4 regions of the Bradyrhizobium sp. 147 genome follow, and region 4 is predicted to be linked to each of the others. Evidence: predicted binding sites of a transcription regulator. Region 4 holds the regulator's gene; each other region holds the start of a gene.
The links. The regulator PhoB, encoded in region 4, activates phosphate uptake and scavenging genes when phosphate is short. The targets are predictions, from matches to a motif close to TGTCATNNANCTGTCAT.
Positions count from the first base shown of each region.

Region 1 (5,000 bases), on a different contig from region 4:
GATCGACCTGGACGCCGGCCTGCGAGGCCTCGTAGAGCGCGTCGATGATGTCGGGGTCGACCAGCGCGTTCATCTTCATCCAGACCGCGCCGTGCCGGCCGTGCCGTGCATGCGCGGTCTCGCCCTGGATGTGCTCGATGATGCGCTTGCGCAAGGTCAATGGCGACACCGCCATCTTCTCCAGATCGCTCGGCGCGGCATAGCCCGTGATGAAATTGAACACGCGAGCCGCGTCGCGGCCGATGGTCGGGTCCGATGTGAAGTAGGAGAGGTCGGTGTAGATGCGCGCGGTCACCGAGTGATAATTGCCGGTGCCGGTATGCACGTAAGTCGTGAGGCTGCCGCCCTCGCGGCGCACCACCATCGAGAGCTTTGCGTGCGTCTTCAGTTCGAGAAAGCCGTAGACGACCTGCACGCCGGCGCGCTCGAGGTCGCGCGCCCAGCGGATGTTGGCCTCTTCGTCGAAGCGCGCCTTCAGCTCGATCAGCGCCGTGACCGACTTGCCGGCCTCGGCGGCTTCGGCGAGCGCGCGCACGATCGGCGAGTTGTTGGAGGTGCGGTAGAGCGTCTGCTTGATCGCGACTACATCTGGGTCGCGCGCGGCCTGCTGCAGAAACTGCACCACCACGTCGAAGGACTCGTAGGGGTGATGGACGATGAGATCCTTCTGCCGGATCGCAGCGAAGACGTCGCCGGCATGCTCGCGCACCCGCTCGGGATGGCGAGGCACGTAAGGGGTGAATTCGAGGTCGGGACGGTCGAGACGAGTGAGCTGCGAAAGCTCGTTCATGGCGAGCACGCCGTCGACCAGAAACACCTCGTCGTCAGCCGTCGACAGCGCATGCTGCACGAAGCTGCGCAGCTGCTCCGGCATCTTGGCGTCGATCTCGAGACGGATCACCGACCCGCGCCGCCGCCGCTTCAGCGCAGTCTCGAACAGGCGGACCAGGTCTTCGGCCTCTTCCTCGATTTCGAGCTCGGAGTCGCGGATGATGCGGAAAGCGCCCTGGCCGTGCAGATTGTAGCCGGGGAAGAGACGATTGATGAACAGGGCGGTTGCCTGTTCCAGCGAAATCAGCCGGACGGCCTTGCCTTCGGCCGGCAGGCGGATGAAGCGGTCGATCTTGCCGGGCATGCGGATCAGGGCGTTCATCTGCTTGCCGTCGGCAGCGCGCGTGAGCTGGAGCGCGATGGTGAAGCCGAGGCTCGGAATGAACGGGAAGGGGTGGGCCGGATCGATTGCGAGCGGCGTCAGCAGCGGGAACACGTTGTTGAGGAAGTAGTCCTCGATCCAGCTCCGTTCCGGCTTGGTGACGTCCTTGCCGTCGACCAGGACGATGCCGACCTCGGCGAGCGTGCCGCGCAGGTCGCGCCAGATCGCCTGCTGGTCGGAGGCAAGTTGGGAGACGGTGCGATTGATCAACGCAAGCTGCTCCGACGGGGTCAGACCGTCTGGGCTGCGCTCGGCAATGCCCTCGCGTACCTGGGCCTTGATGCCGGCGACGCGGACCATGAAGAACTCGTCGAGATTGTTTGCCGAGATCGACAGGAATCGCACCCGCTCCAGCATGGGATGGCTGGGATTGACCGATTCCTCCAAGACGCGGCGGTTGAAATGCAGCCAGGACAGCTCGCGGTTGATGAACCGTTCGGGGCTCGAAGCGATCGCCGGCAGGCTCTCCGTTTCCGGGGCTTTTTCTTTGATTTCAACAGCTTGCGCAGAGTCCATGAGAAGTCGATCCATCCAGTTCACCCCAATTGCGACTTACGCGCAAAATCGGCGGGAGCATGTGTTAGAGCGATGACGTTTCGATGACGTTGCCGATAACGTAACTCGCCAGCGGTCCAAAAGGATGATTTGGCCATCGTCGGGTTGTAACGCTACCGGCGTATTCATCTCGATGACATTGATGTTCCGCCGTTCCACCGCGTCAAGCGGCTGGTGCCGGCGGACGGGTCAGACGTCCCGAAGCAGCTCAGCCGCCAGCGCCCGGGTGACGGGGCGGCCAAGCCGCAGGGCCTCGCTGTCGAGCAATTCTACCGCCCGCCGGGCGGCGGCCGAGGATCGCTCCAGCCGGGTCGCGAGGTAGCTGACGACGCTCTCATCCACCGTGAGCTGGCGGTCAGCGCAGAATTTGACGATCAGGCCGCGGAAAAGCTGGTCGTCCGGCGACAGCAACGCGACCACCGGCACGGCGCGCAGACGCGAGCGCAGGTCGCGAAGCTCGATCTCGAGCGATGCGGGTACCTCGCGCCCGGTGAAGAGGACGTAGGCGCCATCCTCGCGGGCGAGATTCATCAGGTGGAAGAGGGCGCGCTCGTCAAACTCTTTTGCCTTGAGATCTTCGACCACCAGCGCTCCGGTCGCGAGCGCGCCCGGGACCGCGGCGGCGGTCAGCGCATCGGCCGTGGTCGAGCGGGCGCCTGATACCTCGGCCCAGATCGCGGCGAGATGGCTCTTGCCGCTGCCTTCGGGGCCGGTCAACCACATGATCCGGTTCGGCCATTCCGGCCAGGCGTCGATCAGGCCTAGACCGACCGCGTTGGCGGGACCCTCAAGGAAATTGTCCCGGCTGAGGCTTTCCGCATGCGGCAGCGAAAACGCCAATTGTCGGGGATGAACGCGGCCTGCCACGCTTGCCTTGCTCCGTGCCGGCGTCCCGGCCTCGTCTGAAAAGATTCGACTTTCGAGCGGGAGTTGGCCTTTTGCGGGGCCACATCCACTCATTTGGCCTCAATCGTGCTCATGTGCCGCAGCCACTCGACGAGATAGAGCGACACCGAGGAGAGCGTGAATACCGCGACGAGGCCCATCAGGATCATGTCATAGGGTGCCGGCTTGAAGCCGAAGGCAAGCGCCGCCAGCACCAGCGCCGCGAATGCCACTTGTGCCACAGTATTGAGCTTGGACACCTTTGATGGCTTCATCTCGACCGGCCGGTCGAACAGCCAGGATACGATCACGGCGGTGACGATCATGATGTCGCGCGAGACCACCAGGATGACGATCCAGCGCGGAATCGCCCCCCAGATGCCGAGCGCCATGTAGATCGAGACCAGCAGCGCCTTGTCCGCGAGCGGATCGAGCAGGGCGCCGAGCTCACTCGCCATGTTGAACCGCTTGGCCAGGAAACCGTCCACGGCATCGCTGATACCGGCGATCAGGAAGACCGCGAACGCCACCTCCATTTGGCTCGACACGATGGCCCAGACGATGATCGGGACCAGCATGATGCGGCCCAGGGTAATGATATTCGGAATACTCACGCGGCGCTTCCCGGCACCCGGCCTGACCTCGGATCCGGCCCCTAGGGAGGCTGAACCGGTTGATATCTACATACTATAGCGCGGGGCGCCACGCTTGCCATTGCGTGTCCCCGGAATTCGACGTAACCAGCCGCAAACCCACTGGAAATCGGGCATGACCGACCGCAAAAACGGCCTCACTTACGCCGATTCAGGCGTCGATATCGACGCGGGCAACCGTCTCGTCGACCTGATCAAGCCGATGGTGCGCGCCACCGCGCGGCCCGGCGCCGACGCCGAGATCGGCGGTTTCGGCGGCCTGTTCGATCTCAAGGCGGCCGGTTTCAAGGACCCCGTCCTGGTCGCCGCCACCGATGGCGTCGGCACCAAGGTCAAAATCGCGATCGAGACCGGGCTGCATGGCGGCATCGGGATCGATCTTGTCGCAATGAGCGTCAACGACCTCGTGGTCCAGGGCGCCGAGCCGCTGTTCTTCCTGGACTATTTCGCCTGCGGCAAGCTCGATCCGGAGGCCACCGCCGCGATCGTCGCGGGTGTTGCGGAGGGCTGCCGCGAATCCGGCTGCGCCTTGATCGGCGGCGAAACGGCCGAGATGCCCGGCCTCTACAAAGACGGCGATTACGACCTCGGCGGCTTTGCAGTCGGCGCCGCCGAACGCGGTACGCTCCTGCCGCGCCCGGACATCGCGGCAGGCGACGCCGTGATCGGGCTCGCGTCGTCGGGCGTGCATTCCAACGGCTTCTCGCTGGTGCGCAAGATCGTGGAACAATCCGGTCTCGGCTTTCAGGCGCAGGCGCCGTTTGCGCCGGTCATGACGCTCGGCGGCGCGCTGCTGACGCCAACGCGGCTCTACGTCAAATCCTGCCTGCGTGCGATCCGCGAGACCGGCGCGGTGAAGGGGCTAGCCCACATCACCGGCGGCGGTTTCACCGACAACATTCCGCGCGTGCTGCCGAAGAACCTCGGCGTCGGCATTGACCTCGCACGCCTGCCGGTGCTGCCGGTGTTCAAATGGCTGGCCGCGCAGGCTGGCATCACCGAGCTCGAAATGCTGCGCACCTTCAATTGCGGCATCGGCATGATCGCGATCGTCGAGCCCGACAAGGTCGACCAGGTGGTCGAGGTCTTCACCGATGCCGGCGAAACCGTGGCGCAGCTCGGCACCGTGATTCCCGCCGAGGGCGAGCACCGCGTCGTCTATAACGGCCATCTCGACCTGGCGCTGTGATGAAGCGCCGCGTCGCCATCCTGATCTCCGGCCGCGGCTCCAACATGGCCGCGCTGATCAAGGCAGCAAGCTCGGCGGATTTTCCGGCGGAGATTTCGCTGGTGATCTCGAACAAGACCGGTGCGCCGGGGCTGGAACGGGCCAGGGCGAGCGGCGTGACGACCGAGGTGATCGAGAGCAAGCCGTTCGGCAAGGATCGCGCCGGCTTCGAGAAAGTATTGCAAGCCGCGCTCGACCGGCACGGCATCGAGCTGATTTGCCTGGGCGGCTTCATGCGCCTGTTCACGGCGGATTTCACCAAGGCCTGGTACGGGCGGATGCTCAACATCCATCCGTCGCTGCTGCCGTCCTTCCCCGGTCTCGATCCGCACGGCCAGGCCCTGCGTGCCGGCGTCAAGCTATCCGGTGCGACGGTGCACTTTGTCATTCCAGAGACCGACGCAGGCCCGATCGTGATGCAGGGCGCCGTCCCGGTCAGCGATCACGACACGGTGGATACGCTGTC
Region 1 is NZ_JADPKL010000120.1:86,896-91,895, forward strand. It holds gene IVA87_RS29400 (RNA degradosome polyphosphate kinase) at 1-1,729, opposite strand, end outside; gene IVA87_RS29405 (DnaA/Hda family protein) at 1,958-2,635, opposite strand; gene IVA87_RS29410 (CDP-alcohol phosphatidyltransferase family protein) at 2,725-3,267, opposite strand; gene purM (phosphoribosylformylglycinamidine cyclo-ligase) at 3,422-4,495, shown strand; gene purN (phosphoribosylglycinamide formyltransferase) at 4,495-5,000, shown strand, end outside.
Region 1: the regulator PhoB is predicted to act here: its motif matches at 1,802-1,818, upstream of IVA87_RS29400 (RNA degradosome polyphosphate kinase).

Region 2 (5,000 bases), on a different contig from region 4:
ATGTTGTAGGCGCCGGCACCGCCCGGCCCGTAGGCGAGCATCGCGATGAAATGCGTCGCCCAGATGCCGCATCCGCTGACGACGGCATCCAGGGCGATCCAGACCAGACGTCCGGGGCCCTGCGTCGCGCGTGCGCGCTGGAACAGGCTGATTGCCGCCGCGCTGGCGAGCAGACACACCGCAGCGCCAAGCGCGACCAGTCGCCAATCGTGCTCGTCGGTGAGACAGAAGAGAACTTGATACATCGCCGGCCCCTATCGACCGGCACTTGAGCCGACAGAGATGGACGATTGGTAACTGGCTACAAACCTGCTCCGGGAATGGTGAATGGGAGATGTGTGCGTTCGCTCAATTGTTCATCCTCGCGCCGGCGCACCGACACCGATCACGGCGGCGGCAATCAGCAAGACCGCCGCCGAGATGACCAGCGACAGATGCAGCCCGGTCATGAACGCACGGTCCGACGCCACCAGCGAACCGAACAGGGCAACGCCGAGCACACTGCCGGTCTGCCGCGTCGCGTTCAGGACGCCGGCTGCGATGCCGGAGCGCGCCTTCTCGACGCTGCCGAGCAGCGTTGACGTCAGCGGCGGCACCAGTAGGCCGAGCCCGCCGCTGATCGCGATCGTCTGCGCGCAGATCGCCCAATAGCTGGTCCCGGCTTCGATCCAGAGCAGGCCGAGACAGCCGAGTGCCGATATGCAGGCGCCGAGGACGATGGTCGGGCACGAGCCGATGCGCTCGGCTAGGCGCGGCGCTAGCAGATTGACCGGCAGAACCGCCGCCATCATCGGCACGAAGGCAAGCCCGGTCCACCACGCGGACAGCCCGTTGATCCTCTGGAAATACAGGCTGAGCACGAAGATCAGGCCGTAGATCGCGATGTTCACCAGCAGTCCCACGAGTGAGGTCAGCGTGAACAGCCGCTGGCCGAACAACGACAGCGGCAGCATCGGCTGCGCCGCGCGGCTCTCACGCCAGACAAAGAGCACGGCGAGAATGGCGGCTCCGACAAAGGCTGCGATCACGGCCGGATGGTCCCAGCCGAGCGCCCCGCCTTCGATGATTGCTCCGGCAAGCGCGCCCAGCGCACCGATTGCAGCCAGCTGTCCAAGCAGATCGATCTCGCGCGAGCGTGCCCGCGTGGTCTCGCTGGCATAGCGCCAGCTCAGCCACAGGCCGGCGAGCCCGATCGGCAGATTGACCAGGAAGATCGCGCGCCAGCCGACCAGCGTGATCAACGCGCCGCCGACAAACGGGCCGGCGGTGAGTGCAAGACTTGCTCCGGCGGCCCAGACCGCGACGGCGCGGCCGCGCTCGCGGTCGTCCGCATAGGCATGATTGAGCAGCGCAAGAGAATTCGGCACCAGGATCGCCGCCGCCAGGCCCTGAACCAGCCGTGCTGCGATCAGCACGACCGCATTGGGCGACAGCGCACAGGCGAGCGAGGCCGCGGTGAAGATGGCGAAGCCCGCCATGAAGACGCGCTTGGCGCCGATCCGGTCACCCAGCGCACCGGCCGTGAGGATGAAGGCGGCAAACGCGATGGTGTAGGCGCTGACCACCCATTGCAACTCGGCGACCCCGCCGCCGAGCGCCCTCCCCATTGCATCGAGCGCGGTGTTGACGATGGTGACGTCGAGCTGCACCACGCCATAGCCGAGGCTCATGGCGGCAAGCGTGAGGGAGGTTGCAAGATGCGAGCGGGCCCGCGGCGCAGCACTCGCGTTGTCAAAGGTTTGGTGTTTGATAATGCTTGCTCGCATGCTGCCACCTCGCTTGCAGCCCCATGCGAAATATACCCGTCCGGCGTGCCGCCATGTTTCGACAATGGCCGAATGATGGATGCGGATGCGCCCGGCCGCCACGCGTAAAGTACATCGCCCGTCTTGTGCGCAGTGGCGCACTGGGATGAGGACGGAAATAAGAAGACGCCGCGCGGACCATCGCGCGGCGTCTTCATCTTAGCTCCGTCTTGCCTCAGCTCGCCGCGCGCAGATTCACCTTGCTCTCGGCGAGTGTCGTCAGCTTCTTGTCGGTCGCCTTTTCCTCCTCAAGCGTCTTGGCAAGCACCGCCGCGCAATCATTGCGGCCGAGCTGCTTGGCCCAGGCGATCAGGCTGCCGTAGCGGGCGATCTCGTAATGCTCAGCGGCTTGGGCCGCATTGATCAGCGCCGCGTCGAGCACGGCCTTGTCGGCAACTTCGCCCGCCGTCTCGTCGGCTTCCTCGATGATGCCGTCGATCGCCGGGCAGTCGATCGCCTTCACGGCGACGCCGTGCATCTTGAACACTTCCTCGAGACGCGCCACGTGCTGCTTGGTTTCTTCAAGGTGCGTCAAAAAGCCCTGTTTCAGCTGCGGATCGGTGGCCTTGCTGGCCATTTTCGGCAGCGCCTTGGTGAGCTGCTGCTCGGCGTAATACACATCCTGGAGCTGGTGCACGAACAGGTCGTTCATGGTTTTGATGTCTTTTGTGAACAGTCCCATCGTTCCGGTCCTCTCGGTTTCGGGAACACGGCGGCATCGGCCTGCAGAAAGGCCGCCTGTTCCGCCATGTCCGGTTGCTGATGGGGCCTAACGAGCACGCGGCACCGACGTTCCAAGACACCCTCCGCCTGCGCTGGAACAATGCCGACGGCGCCAGGATTGAAACCGTCCTCCTCAAATACGAATGCGCTTTCCGAACCGCACGTCGGGACTCATATGCTTAACGCGCGTCGGATGTGAACCACATATGACAAAGTGGCTGGTCCAACGCAGAACCTATTGTTGTCAAGGGCTGCACAAGCCGCTGTTTTTGCCTTAAATGAGCTGGATCATGCCAAGCGATCGACGCCTGCCCTTTGGCCGTCATCGTACCCGCACTGGCCAATGCCTGGCCGGATCGGTCTTGCCCCCCGCCGGGAGGATGAATGCACGGACTGCTGCCCGCGCTGAAACGCGGCTTCAACAGATGGATTGGCTGGCGACGGCTCGGCATTGCCGCGAGCGTCTTCATCATCGCCTTCGCAATCACCACGCTGGTGCGGACCCTCAAGGGCATCGATACCGGAGTTATCTTGACGGCGTTGACCGAGATTCCTCGCGGGAATATCGGGCTGGCGGCGATCTGCGTTTTGTTTGCGTTCTGCACGCTGACATTCTACGACTTTTTCGCACTGCGAACGATCGGCAAGAAGCACGTGCCCTATCGCATCGCGGCGCTCTCCAGCTTCACGTCCTATTCGATCGGCCACAACATCGGCGCTACCGTCTTCACCGGCGGAGCGATCCGCTTCCGGATCTATTCGGATTACGGGCTGAACGCGATCGACGTCGCCAAAATCTGCTTCCTGTCGGGCCTGACCTTCTGGCTCGGTAACATCTTCGTGCTCTCGATCGGCATGGCCATCCATCCGGGTGCGGCGTCGTCGATGGATCAGCTGCCGTCGTCGATCAACCGGTTGATCGCGCTCGGCGGCCTCGCCTCGATCGGCGCTTATCTGGTCTGGCTCTGCATGGGTGAGAAGCGGCGCGAGCTCGGCCAGAAGGGCTGGAAGGTGGTGCTGCCCTCGGCGCCCCTGACGCTGGTGCAGATCCTGATCGGCGTGATCGATCTCGGCTTCTGCGCCACGGCGATGTACCTGCTGATGCCGGCCAATCCACCGATCGACTTCATGTCGCTCGCCGTTGTGTTCATCCTGGCAACGCTGCTCGGCTTTGCCAGCCATGCGCCGGGCTCGATTGGCGTATTCGATGCCGCCATGCTGGTGGCGCTCCCCGAATTCGGCCGCGAGGAGCTTCTGGCGACGCTGCTGGTGTTCCGCATCCTCTATTTCGTGATCCCGTTCGGCCTCGCCATCTCCATCATGGGCACGCGCGAGCTCTGGATGAACGTGGTCGCGCCGTGGCAGGAGCGGCGGCGGCTGGCGGAGGCCTGCACCCAGGCCAACCTGCCCAAGCAGGTGGCCGCGATGGAGCGCGAGCGTGCGCTGCGGCAGGCCGGCAAGCGGTAGGCCACTCAGACAAAGGTTGCGGGCGGGCAGCGATCCTCTCTTATTTCCGCCTCAACTTTGCCGTTGAACACGCGGGCCATGATCCCTCCCTCCTTTCGTACCCTCTCCGCAGGCGCCCTGCTGCTTGCCGGGATTCTGACCGCTTTGCCGCTCGAGCGCGCCGCCGCTCAAGACGCCGGCGCCATGCAGATCAGCTGGGAGGTGCGCAACCGCTTCCGCCTGTTCCGCGAGGAGCGCGATTTCCTGCTCCATGTCGAGAATGCGCGCAACCGCAGCATCCTGGCCGCCGAGCAGTCGCTGGAGCTCCAGAGCGAGGGCCGCGGCTGGGCCCGCAACATGGTCAACCGGCTCTGCATCGATCTCCAGGGCCGGGTCAACCAGCCCTGCACCCGCGACAACGTCAAGGAGAACTACATCACCCCGATCGATCATCCCGTCACCGTGCGCCTCGTCGGCACAGTGCCGGTCGGCGCCACCTGCGCCTGGTCGTTCGATGACGGCGACGGGCCGCAAGCGTCGACCTTCGATTGCGCCGAGCCGGTCAATTTGCGCGTCCGTTACGGCAAGCAGACGGTCGCGACCGTCGACGTCTCCTCCGGCTCCGATCCGACCCAGCGGGTCCAGGCCGAGATCCAGGTTCGCGACATTTTCGTCGCCGGCCTCGGGGACAGTATCGCCTCCGGCGAAGGCAATCCGGACCGGCCGCTGGCGCTGTCGGACGAAGGTTTCTGCTTCCGCTCCTATCTCGGCACCGCCGGCGCGCAGTACTATCGGCCGAGCCGCGCCGGCTTCAAAGGCGGCCGCGCCTGCGAGGCGCCGGACACGCTCGCCAACTGGCAACGCTACAGTGCGCTCTGGTTCAACGCGCCCTGTCACCGCTCGCTCTACAGCTATCAAGCCCGCACCGCGCTGGCGCTCGCGGTGCGCTACACCCATATCGCCGTGACCTTCCTGCCGCTCGCCTGCACCGGCGCCAGCATCGGCGACGGACTGCTCGGCTCGCAG
Region 2 is NZ_JADPKL010000077.1:152,897-157,896, reverse strand. It holds gene IVA87_RS17440 (EAL domain-containing protein) at 1-245, opposite strand, end outside; gene IVA87_RS17435 (MFS transporter) at 357-1,766, opposite strand; gene IVA87_RS17430 (ferritin-like domain-containing protein) at 1,981-2,487, opposite strand; gene IVA87_RS17425 (YbhN family protein) at 2,913-3,995, shown strand; gene IVA87_RS17420 (hypothetical protein) at 4,074-5,000, shown strand, end outside.
Region 2: the regulator PhoB is predicted to act here: its motif matches at 2,724-2,740, upstream of IVA87_RS17425 (YbhN family protein).

Region 3 (5,000 bases), on a different contig from region 4:
CTTCGAGCTCGAACGGTTTTGACGCTTCGGTGACGAGATCGAGCTCGTCCTTCACCGCGGACACGTCCAGATTGGCATTGAGCTTGGCGAGCTCTTCGATCTCGATCTGCTGCGCCGCACCGGTCTTGGCACCGCCGCCTTCGAGCAGGCGCACGCCGCCATTGACGACGTCATAAGTGCCGAGGAAGTCACGGCCGCGGCCGACCGGCCAGGTCATCGGCGTGGTGTCGAGCGCCAGCGTCTTCTCGATCTCGTCCAGCAGCTCGAAGACGTCGCGGCTCTCGCGGTCCATCTTGTTGATGAAGGTGATGATCGGGATATCCCGGAGACGACATACCTCGAACAGCTTTCGGGTGCGCGCTTCGATGCCTTTGGCGGCGTCGATCACCATCACGGCGGAATCGACCGCCGTGAGCGTCCGGTAGGTGTCTTCCGAAAAGTCCTCGTGGCCCGGAGTATCCAGCAGGTTGAAGACGAGGCCTTCGAACTCGAAGGTCATCACCGAGGTCACGACCGAAATGCCGCGCTCGCGCTCGATCTTCATCCAGTCGGAACGCGTGTTGCGCCGCTCGCCCTTGGCCTTGACCTGACCGGCGAGGTTGATGGCGCCACCGAACAGCAGCAGCTTCTCGGTCAGCGTGGTCTTGCCGGCGTCGGGGTGGGAGATGATCGCAAAGGTCCGCCGCCGTGCCACTTCAGCGGCAAGCGGAGAACGGGCCGGCGATTCGGCTGCGGTGGTGACGATGTCGGACATGGCGGGAGCGTTTGGCAGGGAAACTGGGCCTGATCAAGCCTCATTTGGTGATTGCGTGGCCCTCCGGCCAGCCCCATATCGGCATTTCGGGAAGGACGGCCTTCCCGTTCTCAGCACCTCAGCCGCGGGGACGACCCTGCCTAGAATGGAGGGTCGTCATGGCCTGGAGCATCCTGTTGATCGCTGGGCTTCTCGAGATCACCTGGGCGATCGGCCTGAAATACACCGAGGGCTTTACCAGGCCTGTTCCGTCCGTCGTCACGCTCGCGGCCATGGCCGGCAGCGTCATCTTGCTCGGACTTGCTCTCAAATCACTGCCCGTCGGAACCGCCTACGCTGTCTGGACCGGAATCGGCGCGGTCGGCACCGCGACGCTCGGCATCATCCTGTTCGGCGAGCCGGCCACGGCGTTCCGCCTCGCCAGCATCGGGCTCATCGTCGCCGGAATTGCCGGCCTAAAGTTCGTTACTTGACGAAGATCTTGACCACCCACCAGGTCAGCGCGGCGACGATGGCCGAGGCCGGGATCGTGATCACCCAGGCATAAACGATCGAGCTAGCGACGTTCCAGCGCACCGCCGAGACGCGGCGGGCGGCGCCGACGCCGACGATGGCGCCGGTGATGGTGTGGGTGGTCGAGACGGGAACGCCGAGGAAGGTCGCCATGAACAGGGTCGCAGCGCCCCCGGTCTCCGCGCAAAAGCCCTGCATGGGCGTCAATTTGGTGATGCGCAGGCCCATAGTGCGGACGATGCGCCAGCCGCCCATCAGCGTGCCCAGCGCCATCGCAGCCTGGCAGGACAGCACGACCCAGAACGGCACCGAGAATTCGCTGCCGAGATGACCCTGCGAATACAGCAGCACCGCGATGATGCCCATGGTCTTCTGGGCGTCGTTGCCGCCATGGCCGAGCGAATAGAGCGAGGCGGAGGCGAATTGCAGGATGCGGAAGGCGCGATCGACCGCAAAGGGCGTCGAGCGCACCGAGGCCCAGGACACGATCGCCACCAGCATCATTGCGAGCAGGAAGCCGACCAGGGGCGACAGCACGATCGCCAGCACCGTCTTCGACAATCCGCTCCACACTGCCGCCGAAATGCCCGCTTTGGCCATGCCGCCGCCGACGAGTCCGCCGATCAGCGCATGCGAGGACGATGACGGGATGCCGAGCGCCCAGGTCACGAGGTTCCAGACGATGGCCCCGACCAAGGCCGCAAAGATCACTTGGGCGTCGACGATGGAGGGATCGATGATGCCGGTACCGATGGTCTGGGCGACGTGCAACCCGAACACCATGAAGGCGACGAAATTGAAGAACGCGGCCCAGAATACCGCAAATTGCGGCCGCAGCACGCGGGTCGAGACGATGGTCGCGATCGAATTGGCGGCGTCATGGAGTCCGTTCAAGAAATCGAACAGCAGCGCGACGGCGATCAAGCCGACCAGGACGGGAAGAGCCAACGCAGCATCCACAGCGGCCCTGCCTCAATTTTTTCGCATGATCTCCGCGCAAACGCGTTCAGCGTTTGTCGCGAAGGAAAACCGCGGCACATTTTTCCGGATCATGCGTTACACTTGCTCGATGACGATGCTGTTGATCTCGTTGGCGACGTCGTCGAAACGGTCGGCCACCTTCTCGAGATGGTCGTAGATCTCTGCGCCGACGATGAAATCCATCGCGTTGCCCGCGCGATGCTTGAGGAACAGCTCCTTCAGCCCGATGTCATGGAGGTCGTCGACGCGGCCTTCCAGCTTGCCCAGCTCTTCGGTGATCGCGGTCAGCATGGCGACGTTCGGGCCGATCGACTGCATCAGCGGCAGCGCGCGCCCGACCAGATTGGCGCATTCGATCAGAAGCCCGCCGATCTCGCGCATCGGCGGCTCGAAGGCGCGGACTTCGAACAGCATCACGGCCTTCGCCGTCTGCTGCATCTGGTCGATGGCGTCGTCCATCGAGGTAATCAGGTTCTTGATGTCGCCGCGGTCGAACGGAGTGATAAAGGTGCGGCGCACCGCCGTCAGCACTTCGCGGGTGATGTTGTCGGCGTCGTTCTCGAACTGGTTGACGCGCTGGCAATAGACCGGCGTTTCCTCGCCGCCGTTGAGCATGCTCTGGAGCGCGATCGAGCCCTGGATCACGGTCTGGGCATGACGGTCGAACAGGTCGAAGAACCGTTCCTCCTTGGGCAGGAAAGCACGAAACCATCGCATCATGGGGATAGGCTACCGGTTGGAAAAATGGCCTGGCCCGAAGGGGCCGTCATGAAACTGTCATAGACCATTTTCGATCCACGCGCGTGTCATCTCACGCCCGCGGTGCAGGGTCATCCACCGCTTTCGAGCGACCGGTAAACCGATTTTATATCAGCTACTTAGAGCGATCGCCGGAAGTAATGCGAGATTTCGCCGATGACCCCGCGGCGGAAGGTGAGCACGCAGATCACGAAGATCGCGCCTTGGATCACCGTCACCCATTGGCCGAAGCCCGCCAGATATTGCTGCATGGCGATGATCACGAAGGCGCCGATCACGGGACCGAAGATGGTTCCGAGACCGCCGACCAGCGTCATCAGGACGACCTCGCCCGACATCGACCAGTGCACGTCGGTGAGCGAGGCGTTCTGCGCCACGAAGACTTTCAGCGCACCGGCAAAGCCGGCCAGCGTGCCCGACAGGATGAAGGCCAGGAACTTGTACTGGTCTGTACGGTAGCCGAGCGAGATCGCCCGCGGCTCATTCTCGCGGATCGCCTTCAGGACCTCGCCGAACGGCGAGTTGATGATGCGGAAGATCAAGAGGAAGCCGGCGAGGAAGCCGATCAGCACGACATAGTAGAGCACGGTCGGCTTGGACAGATCGAGCACGCCGAACATGTACCCTTGTGGAATGCCCTGGATGCCATCCTCGCCATGGGTGAACGGCGCCTGCAGGTAGATGAAATAAAGAAGCTGCGACAGCGCCAGCGTGATCATCGAGAAATAGATGCCCTGGCGACGGATCGAGATGTAGCCGGTCACGATCGACAGCACGAACGCGGCGGCGACGCCGACGAGGATGCCGAGCTCGGGCGGAAGCGCCCACACCTTCAGCGCATGTGCGCTGCAATAGCCGGCAGTCCCCAGGAACATTGCGTGCCCGAACGACAGCAGGCCGCCATAGCCGACCAGCAGATTGAAGGCGCAGGCGAGCAGCGCAAAGCACAGCGCCTGCATCACGAAGAACGGATAGACTCCCGTGAATGGCACCGACGCCAAGAGCAGCGCCATCACCACGAACACGATCATCTCGTCGCGCACCGTGCGCGGGGTCACCGGCAGCGTGTCGTCCGTCAAGGCTGTCATATCAGGCCGCCCTTCCCGTCAATCCCGTTGGCTTCACCAAGAGCACCAGCACCATCAGCACGAACACGACGGTGTTGGAGGCCTCGGGGTAGAAATATTTGGTCAGGCCCTCGATCACACCGAGCGCAAAGCCGGTGATGATCGAGCCCATGATCGATCCCATGCCGCCGATCACGACCACCGCGAACACGACGATGATGAGGTCGGCGCCCATCAGCGGCCGCACCTGATTGATCGGCGCGGAGAGCACGCCGGCGAGCGCGGCAAGGCCGACGCCGAGACCATAGGTCAGCGTGATCATGCGCGGCACGTTGACGCCGAAGGCGCGCACCAGCGTCGGGTTCTCGGTGGCGGCACGCAGGTAAGCACCGAGCCGCGTCTTCTCGATCAGGAACCAGGTCGCAAGGCACACCACCAGCGAGAACACGACTACCCAGCCGCGATAGACGGGCAGGAACATGAAGCCGAGGTTCATGCCGCCCTTGAGCTGGTCCGGAATGGCGTAAGGCAGACCGGAGGAGCCGAAATAATTCTGGAACACGCCCTGCACGATCAGCGCGATGCCGAAGGTCAGGAGCAGGCCGTAGAGGTGATCGAGCCCGGTCAGCCATTGCAGCATGGTCCGCTCGAGGATCATGCCGAAAATGCCGACGATGATGGGCGCCAGCAGCAACGCCCACCAATAATTGATGCCGCCGAGGTTGAGCAGGAAATAGGCGACGAAGGCGCCCATCATGTAGAGCGCGCCGTGGGCGAAATTGATGATGTTGAGCATGCCGAAGATCACGGCAAGCCCGAGACTGAGCAGCGCGTAGAACGAGCCGTTGATCAGTCCCACCAGTAGCTGAGCGTAAAGAGCCTGCATCGATCCCGCACCCGGTCCCTTCGGCGTTCCCTTAAAAGTC
Region 3 is NZ_JADPKL010000120.1:13,317-18,316, reverse strand. It holds gene IVA87_RS29040 (peptide chain release factor 3) at 1-754, opposite strand, end outside; gene sugE (quaternary ammonium compound efflux SMR transporter SugE) at 913-1,227, shown strand; gene IVA87_RS29030 (inorganic phosphate transporter) at 1,220-2,227, opposite strand; gene IVA87_RS29025 (DUF47 domain-containing protein) at 2,324-2,968, opposite strand; gene IVA87_RS29020 (branched-chain amino acid ABC transporter permease) at 3,127-4,095, opposite strand; gene IVA87_RS29015 (branched-chain amino acid ABC transporter permease) at 4,097-4,960, opposite strand.
Region 3: the regulator PhoB is predicted to act here: its motif matches at 3,013-3,029, upstream of IVA87_RS29025 (DUF47 domain-containing protein).

Region 4 (5,000 bases):
AAGACAAGCGCCGATCGGGAAGCCGCCACCGAGCGCTTTCGCCAGCGACATCACGTCGGGGGTAACGCCGAGACGGCGATGCGCGAACAGATCGCCGGTGCGGCCCATGCCGGTCTGCACCTCGTCGAACGCGAGCAACAGCCCCTTCTCGTCGCAGAGCTGACGCAGCGCCTTGAGGAAGGCGGGTGTTGACGAACGCACGCCGCCCTCGCCCTGGATCGGCTCGATCAGGATGCCGGCGGTCTGCGGACCGATCGCCTTCTTCACGGCCTCGATGTCGCCATGCGGGACTTGGTCGAAGCCATCCATGGGCGGGCCGAAACCTTCAAGATATTTTGCCGAGCCCGTCGCCGCCAGCGTCGCCAGCGTGCGGCCGTGGAAGGCGCCTTCGAAGGTGATCATGCGATAGCGATCGGGATGGCCCTTGGCGGCGTGATAGCGCCGCACGACCTTGATCACGCATTCCAACGCTTCGGCGCCGGAATTGCAGAAGAACACGAAGTCCGCGAAACTTTCGTTGCACAGACGCGTTGCAAGCCGTTCGCCATCGGGACTCTGGAACAGGTTCGACATGTGCCAGAGCCTGGTCGCCTGCTCCTGCAACGCCTTGACCAATGCGGGATGGGCGTGGCCGAGCGCGTTCACCGCGACGCCCGAGGTGAAATCGAGATAGCGATCGCCATTGGTCGCGATCAGCCAGCAGCCTTCGCCGCGCTCGAAGCCAAGGTCCGCCCTGGCGAAAACGGGAAGCAGATGCGGCGCGGCGCTGTTGGTCATGACCATCACTTGGATGTTGCATTTGGACGTTGAGACCTGCCTGGCATGCCTTGCGCAGCGCACCATTGACCGGTCCGGAAAACGAAACGTGCCGCCTTTTAAGGGCGGCACGCGTCACCATCTTATGCCTGGCAAGACGGGTGTCAATGCCGCCGGAAAGCCTCGCGAAACGCCGAATCCGTAGTCTTGCGGTGCCGATCTTGCAGGGTTTTCACCACGGAACATGTGGAAGCGAGTCGGCGGACTCTTGCGCGGGAGTCACGCCATATTGTAGCGTTCGGACTGTCAGATACGACATCTCGTGCAGCGGTTCTGATCCCAAGAGTCCTCATGTACCGGCGTAAACGTTCGGGCGTCAGTCACGCGCCCGGCGAGCCTTAAGGGATTCTGACGGCACGGGTTTTTCAAGGCTTAAGCATTCGCTGTGAGGCCCCAGGATGGCGGCGCGCAACGAGGGAAAGGGTGCAATGACGGTTTTGACCTGGTCCGATGATCGCGTCGAGCAGCTGAAGAAGCTCTGGGAGGCCGGACTTTCGGCCAGCCAGATCGCGGCCGAGCTCGGCAATGTGACCCGCAATGCCGTGATCGGCAAAGTGCACAGGCTTGGCCTGTCGGGCCGCGCCAAGAGCCCTTCATCGGCAGCGCCGCGGCCGCGCAAGGCGCGGCCCGCGCAGCATATGATGCGGGTGACCCGGCCGATCTCGCGCGGCAACACCGCGCTGGCGCAGGCCTTCGAGGTCGAGGTGGAGGCCGAACCGGTCACCTACGACAACGTGGTGCCGATGAGCCAGCGGCTGTCGCTGCTGGAATTGAACGAGGCGACGTGCCACTGGCCGGTCGGCGATCCCTCCAGCCCGGACTTCTTCTTCTGTGGCGGCAAGGCGCTGTCAGGCCTGCCCTACTGCGCCCAGCACTCGCGCGTCGCCTATCAGCCGGCAGCGGATCGCCGGCGGGCGGCACCGAAGCCGAGCACGCGGTGATTATTTCCTGAGATCGAGCCGGCAGCCGTCACGCGGTGACGGCGCAACAAACCCGATGTCGTCCCGGACAAGCGTAGCGCCGATCCGGGACCGATAGCCACCGCAAGCCGTGGTTACGGGGCCTCGGAGTTACCTTTTTCGCGCAACAATGGGCCCGGGTCCCGGATCGGCGCTTCGCTCCGGACAACGCTGCGCGTTGCCGGAGCTACGCTTGTCCGGGACGACGGCCGAGATTGTTGACGCAGCTGGGCCTACGTCTGCTCCGCCTTTGCAAACCGATCATCCAGCGCATAACCCGCGCCGCGGACGGTACGGATCGGGTCCTGCTCGCGGCCGAGATTGAGCAGCTTGCGCAGGCGGCCGATATGGACGTCGACGGTGCGCTCGTCGATGTAGATGTCGCGGCCCCAGACGCTGTCGAGCAGCTGCTCGCGCGAGAACACGCGACCGGGATGCTCCAGGAAAAACTCCAGCAGGCGATATTCGGTCGGGCCGAGATCGATCGGCCGGCCCGAACGCGCGACGCGGCGCTTGTCGCGATCGAGCTCGATGTCGCCATAGGCGAGCACGGTGGCGAGCCGCTCGGGGCTTGCGCGCCGCAGAAGGCCCTTCACGCGCGCGAGCAGCTCCGGCACCGAGAACGGCTTGACGATGTAGTCGTCGGCGCCGGTCGCAAGACCCCGCACCCGCTCGCTCTCCTCGCCGCGCGCGGTCAGCATGATGATCGGGAGCTGCTTGGTCTCGGGACGGGTGCGCAGCCGCCGGCACAGCTCGATGCCGGACAGTCCCGGCAGCATCCAGTCGAGCACGATCAGATCGGGGATGTGTTCCTTAAGGCGGGTGTCGGCGTCGTCGCCGCGCATCACCGTCTCCACGTCATAGCCGTCGCCTTCGAGGTTGTAACGCAGAAGCTCGGTGAGAGCTTCCTCGTCCTCAACCACCATAATGCGTGCGCCCATGTTGTCGTCGCTCCCTAGGTATTCGGTACCGTCGTGGCGAAGGTCGTCATGTCGCCCTTCGGCCGCTTGTCGGTGATCGCCTGCCCCTCGATCATGTAGAACACGGTCTCGGCGATGTTGGTGGCGTGATCACCGATCCGCTCGATGTTCTTGGCGCAGAACATCAGATGGATGCAGAACGAGATGTTGCGCGGATCCTCCATCATATAAGTGAGGAGCTCGCGAAACAGAGAGGTGCAGATGGCGTCCACTTCCTCGTCGCCCTTCCACACTGCCATCGCCGCCGGCAAATCGTGCGCGGCATAGGCATCAAGCACCGACTTGACCTGCTGCTGCACGAGGTCGGTCATGTGCTCCAGGCCGCGGAACAGTTTCAGCGGATGGAAGTCTGTCTCCAGCGCCGCAACGCGCTTGCCCATGTTCTTGGCGAGGTCGCCGATGCGCTCAAGATCGGTGGCAACGCGCATGGCGCCGACGATCTCGCGCAAATCCACCGCCATCGGCTGGCGGCGGGCGATGGTGAGCACGGCGCGCTCCTCGATGCGCTTCTGAAGCGCGTCGAGCTCGGCATCGGTGGTGACGACGCGCTGGCCGAGCGCGACGTCGCGGCGGATCAGCGCGTCGACGGAATCGACGATCATGCGCTCGGCGATGCCGCCCATCTCGGCGACGAGGCGAGTGAGCTCCTGGAGGTCGGTATCGAAGGCCTTTGCGGTATGTTCAGTACCCATGTCCCGTCTCCTCAGCCGAACCGGCCGGTGATGTAATCCTGCGTACGCCGATCGCTCGGCGACGTGAAGATCTTGCTGGTGTCATCGAACTCGATCAGCTCGCCGAGATACATGAAGGCGGTTTTATCAGAGACGCGCGCCGCCTGCTGCATATTGTGGGTGACGATCGCGATCGTGTAGTTCTCGGACAATTCCTGGATCAGCTCCTCGACCTTGGCGGTCGAGATCGGGTCGAGCGCCGAGCAGGGCTCATCGAACAAGATCACTTCGGGCCGTACCGCGACCGTGCGGGCAATGCAGAGGCGCTGCTGCTGGCCGCCGGAGAGCGACAGGCCGGACGCGTTGAGCTTGTCCTTGACCTCGTTCCACAGCGCGCCGCCGCGCAGCGCCTTCTCGACGCGGTCGTCCATCTCGGACTTCGAGATCTTCTCATAGAGGCGGATGCCGAAGGCGATGTTCTCGTAGATCGTCATCGGGAACGGCGTCGGTTTCTGGAACACCATGCCGACCCGGGCGCGCAGCAGGTTGAGGTCCAGCTTGGGATCAAGGATGTTGGTCTGGTCGAGCAACAGCTGGCCGGTGGCGCGCTGGCCTGGATAGAGATCGTACATCCGGTTGAAGATGCGCAGCAGGGTCGACTTGCCGCAGCCCGACGGGCCGATGAAGGCCGTGACGCGGTTGGTGCCGAGGGCCAGATTGATGTTCTTCAGCGCGTGGTGCTCACCGTAGTAGAAATTGAGGTTGCGCGCGGTCACCTTGGCAGGCGCCTCGGGTAGCGGCTGTGAGCCGGGATGAACGGTCGGCGCACTTACGGAAACAGACATTTCACTCATTTTGCAGTCCTCTCGGCGCCAAGGATGCGCGCGCCAATGTTCAGGGCAAGCACGGTCAGGGTAATGAGCAGCGCCCCACTCCAGGCGAGCTGCTTCCAATAGGCGTAGGGGCTCTGCACGAAGTTGTTGATGGTGACAGGCAGGTTGGCCATCGTCTTGTCGAGACCGAGGCTGAAGAACTGGTTCGATAGCGCCGTGAACAGCAGCGGCGCGGTCTCGCCGGCGACGCGCGCAGTCGCCAGCAGCACGCCGGTGATCAGGCCGGAGCGCGCGGCACGATAGGCGATCCGTTTGATCACCAGCGAACGCGGCAGGCCGAGCGCGCTGGCGGCTTCACGCAGCGGGTTCGGCACCAGCAGCAACATGTCTTCGGTCGTGCGCACCACGACCGGGATCACGATCACGGCGAGCGCCAGCGCGCCGGCGATCGCCGAGAAGCCGCGCATCGGCACCACCACCGCGCCGTAGATGAACAGGCCGATGATGATCGAAGGCGCCGAGAGCAGGATGTCGTTGATGAAGCGGATCACCGAGGTCAGCTTGTCGTTGCGGCCGTACTCGGCGAGATAGGTGCCGGCGAACAGGCCGAGCGGCGCGCCGATGCCGACGCCGATCACGGTCATGATCAGCGAGCCGACGATGGCGTTGAGCAGACCGCCCTCGTTCGATCCGGGCGGGGGCGTGTTCTCGGTGAAGACCTGGTAGTTGAGCCCGGCCAGG
Region 4 is NZ_JADPKL010000005.1:54,837-59,836, forward strand. It holds gene IVA87_RS00960 (aspartate aminotransferase family protein) at 1-777, opposite strand, end outside; gene IVA87_RS00965 (GcrA family cell cycle regulator) at 1,245-1,757, shown strand; gene phoB (phosphate regulon transcriptional regulator PhoB) at 2,009-2,716, opposite strand; gene phoU (phosphate signaling complex protein PhoU) at 2,731-3,447, opposite strand; gene pstB (phosphate ABC transporter ATP-binding protein PstB) at 3,459-4,280, opposite strand; gene pstA (phosphate ABC transporter permease PstA) at 4,277-5,000, opposite strand, start outside.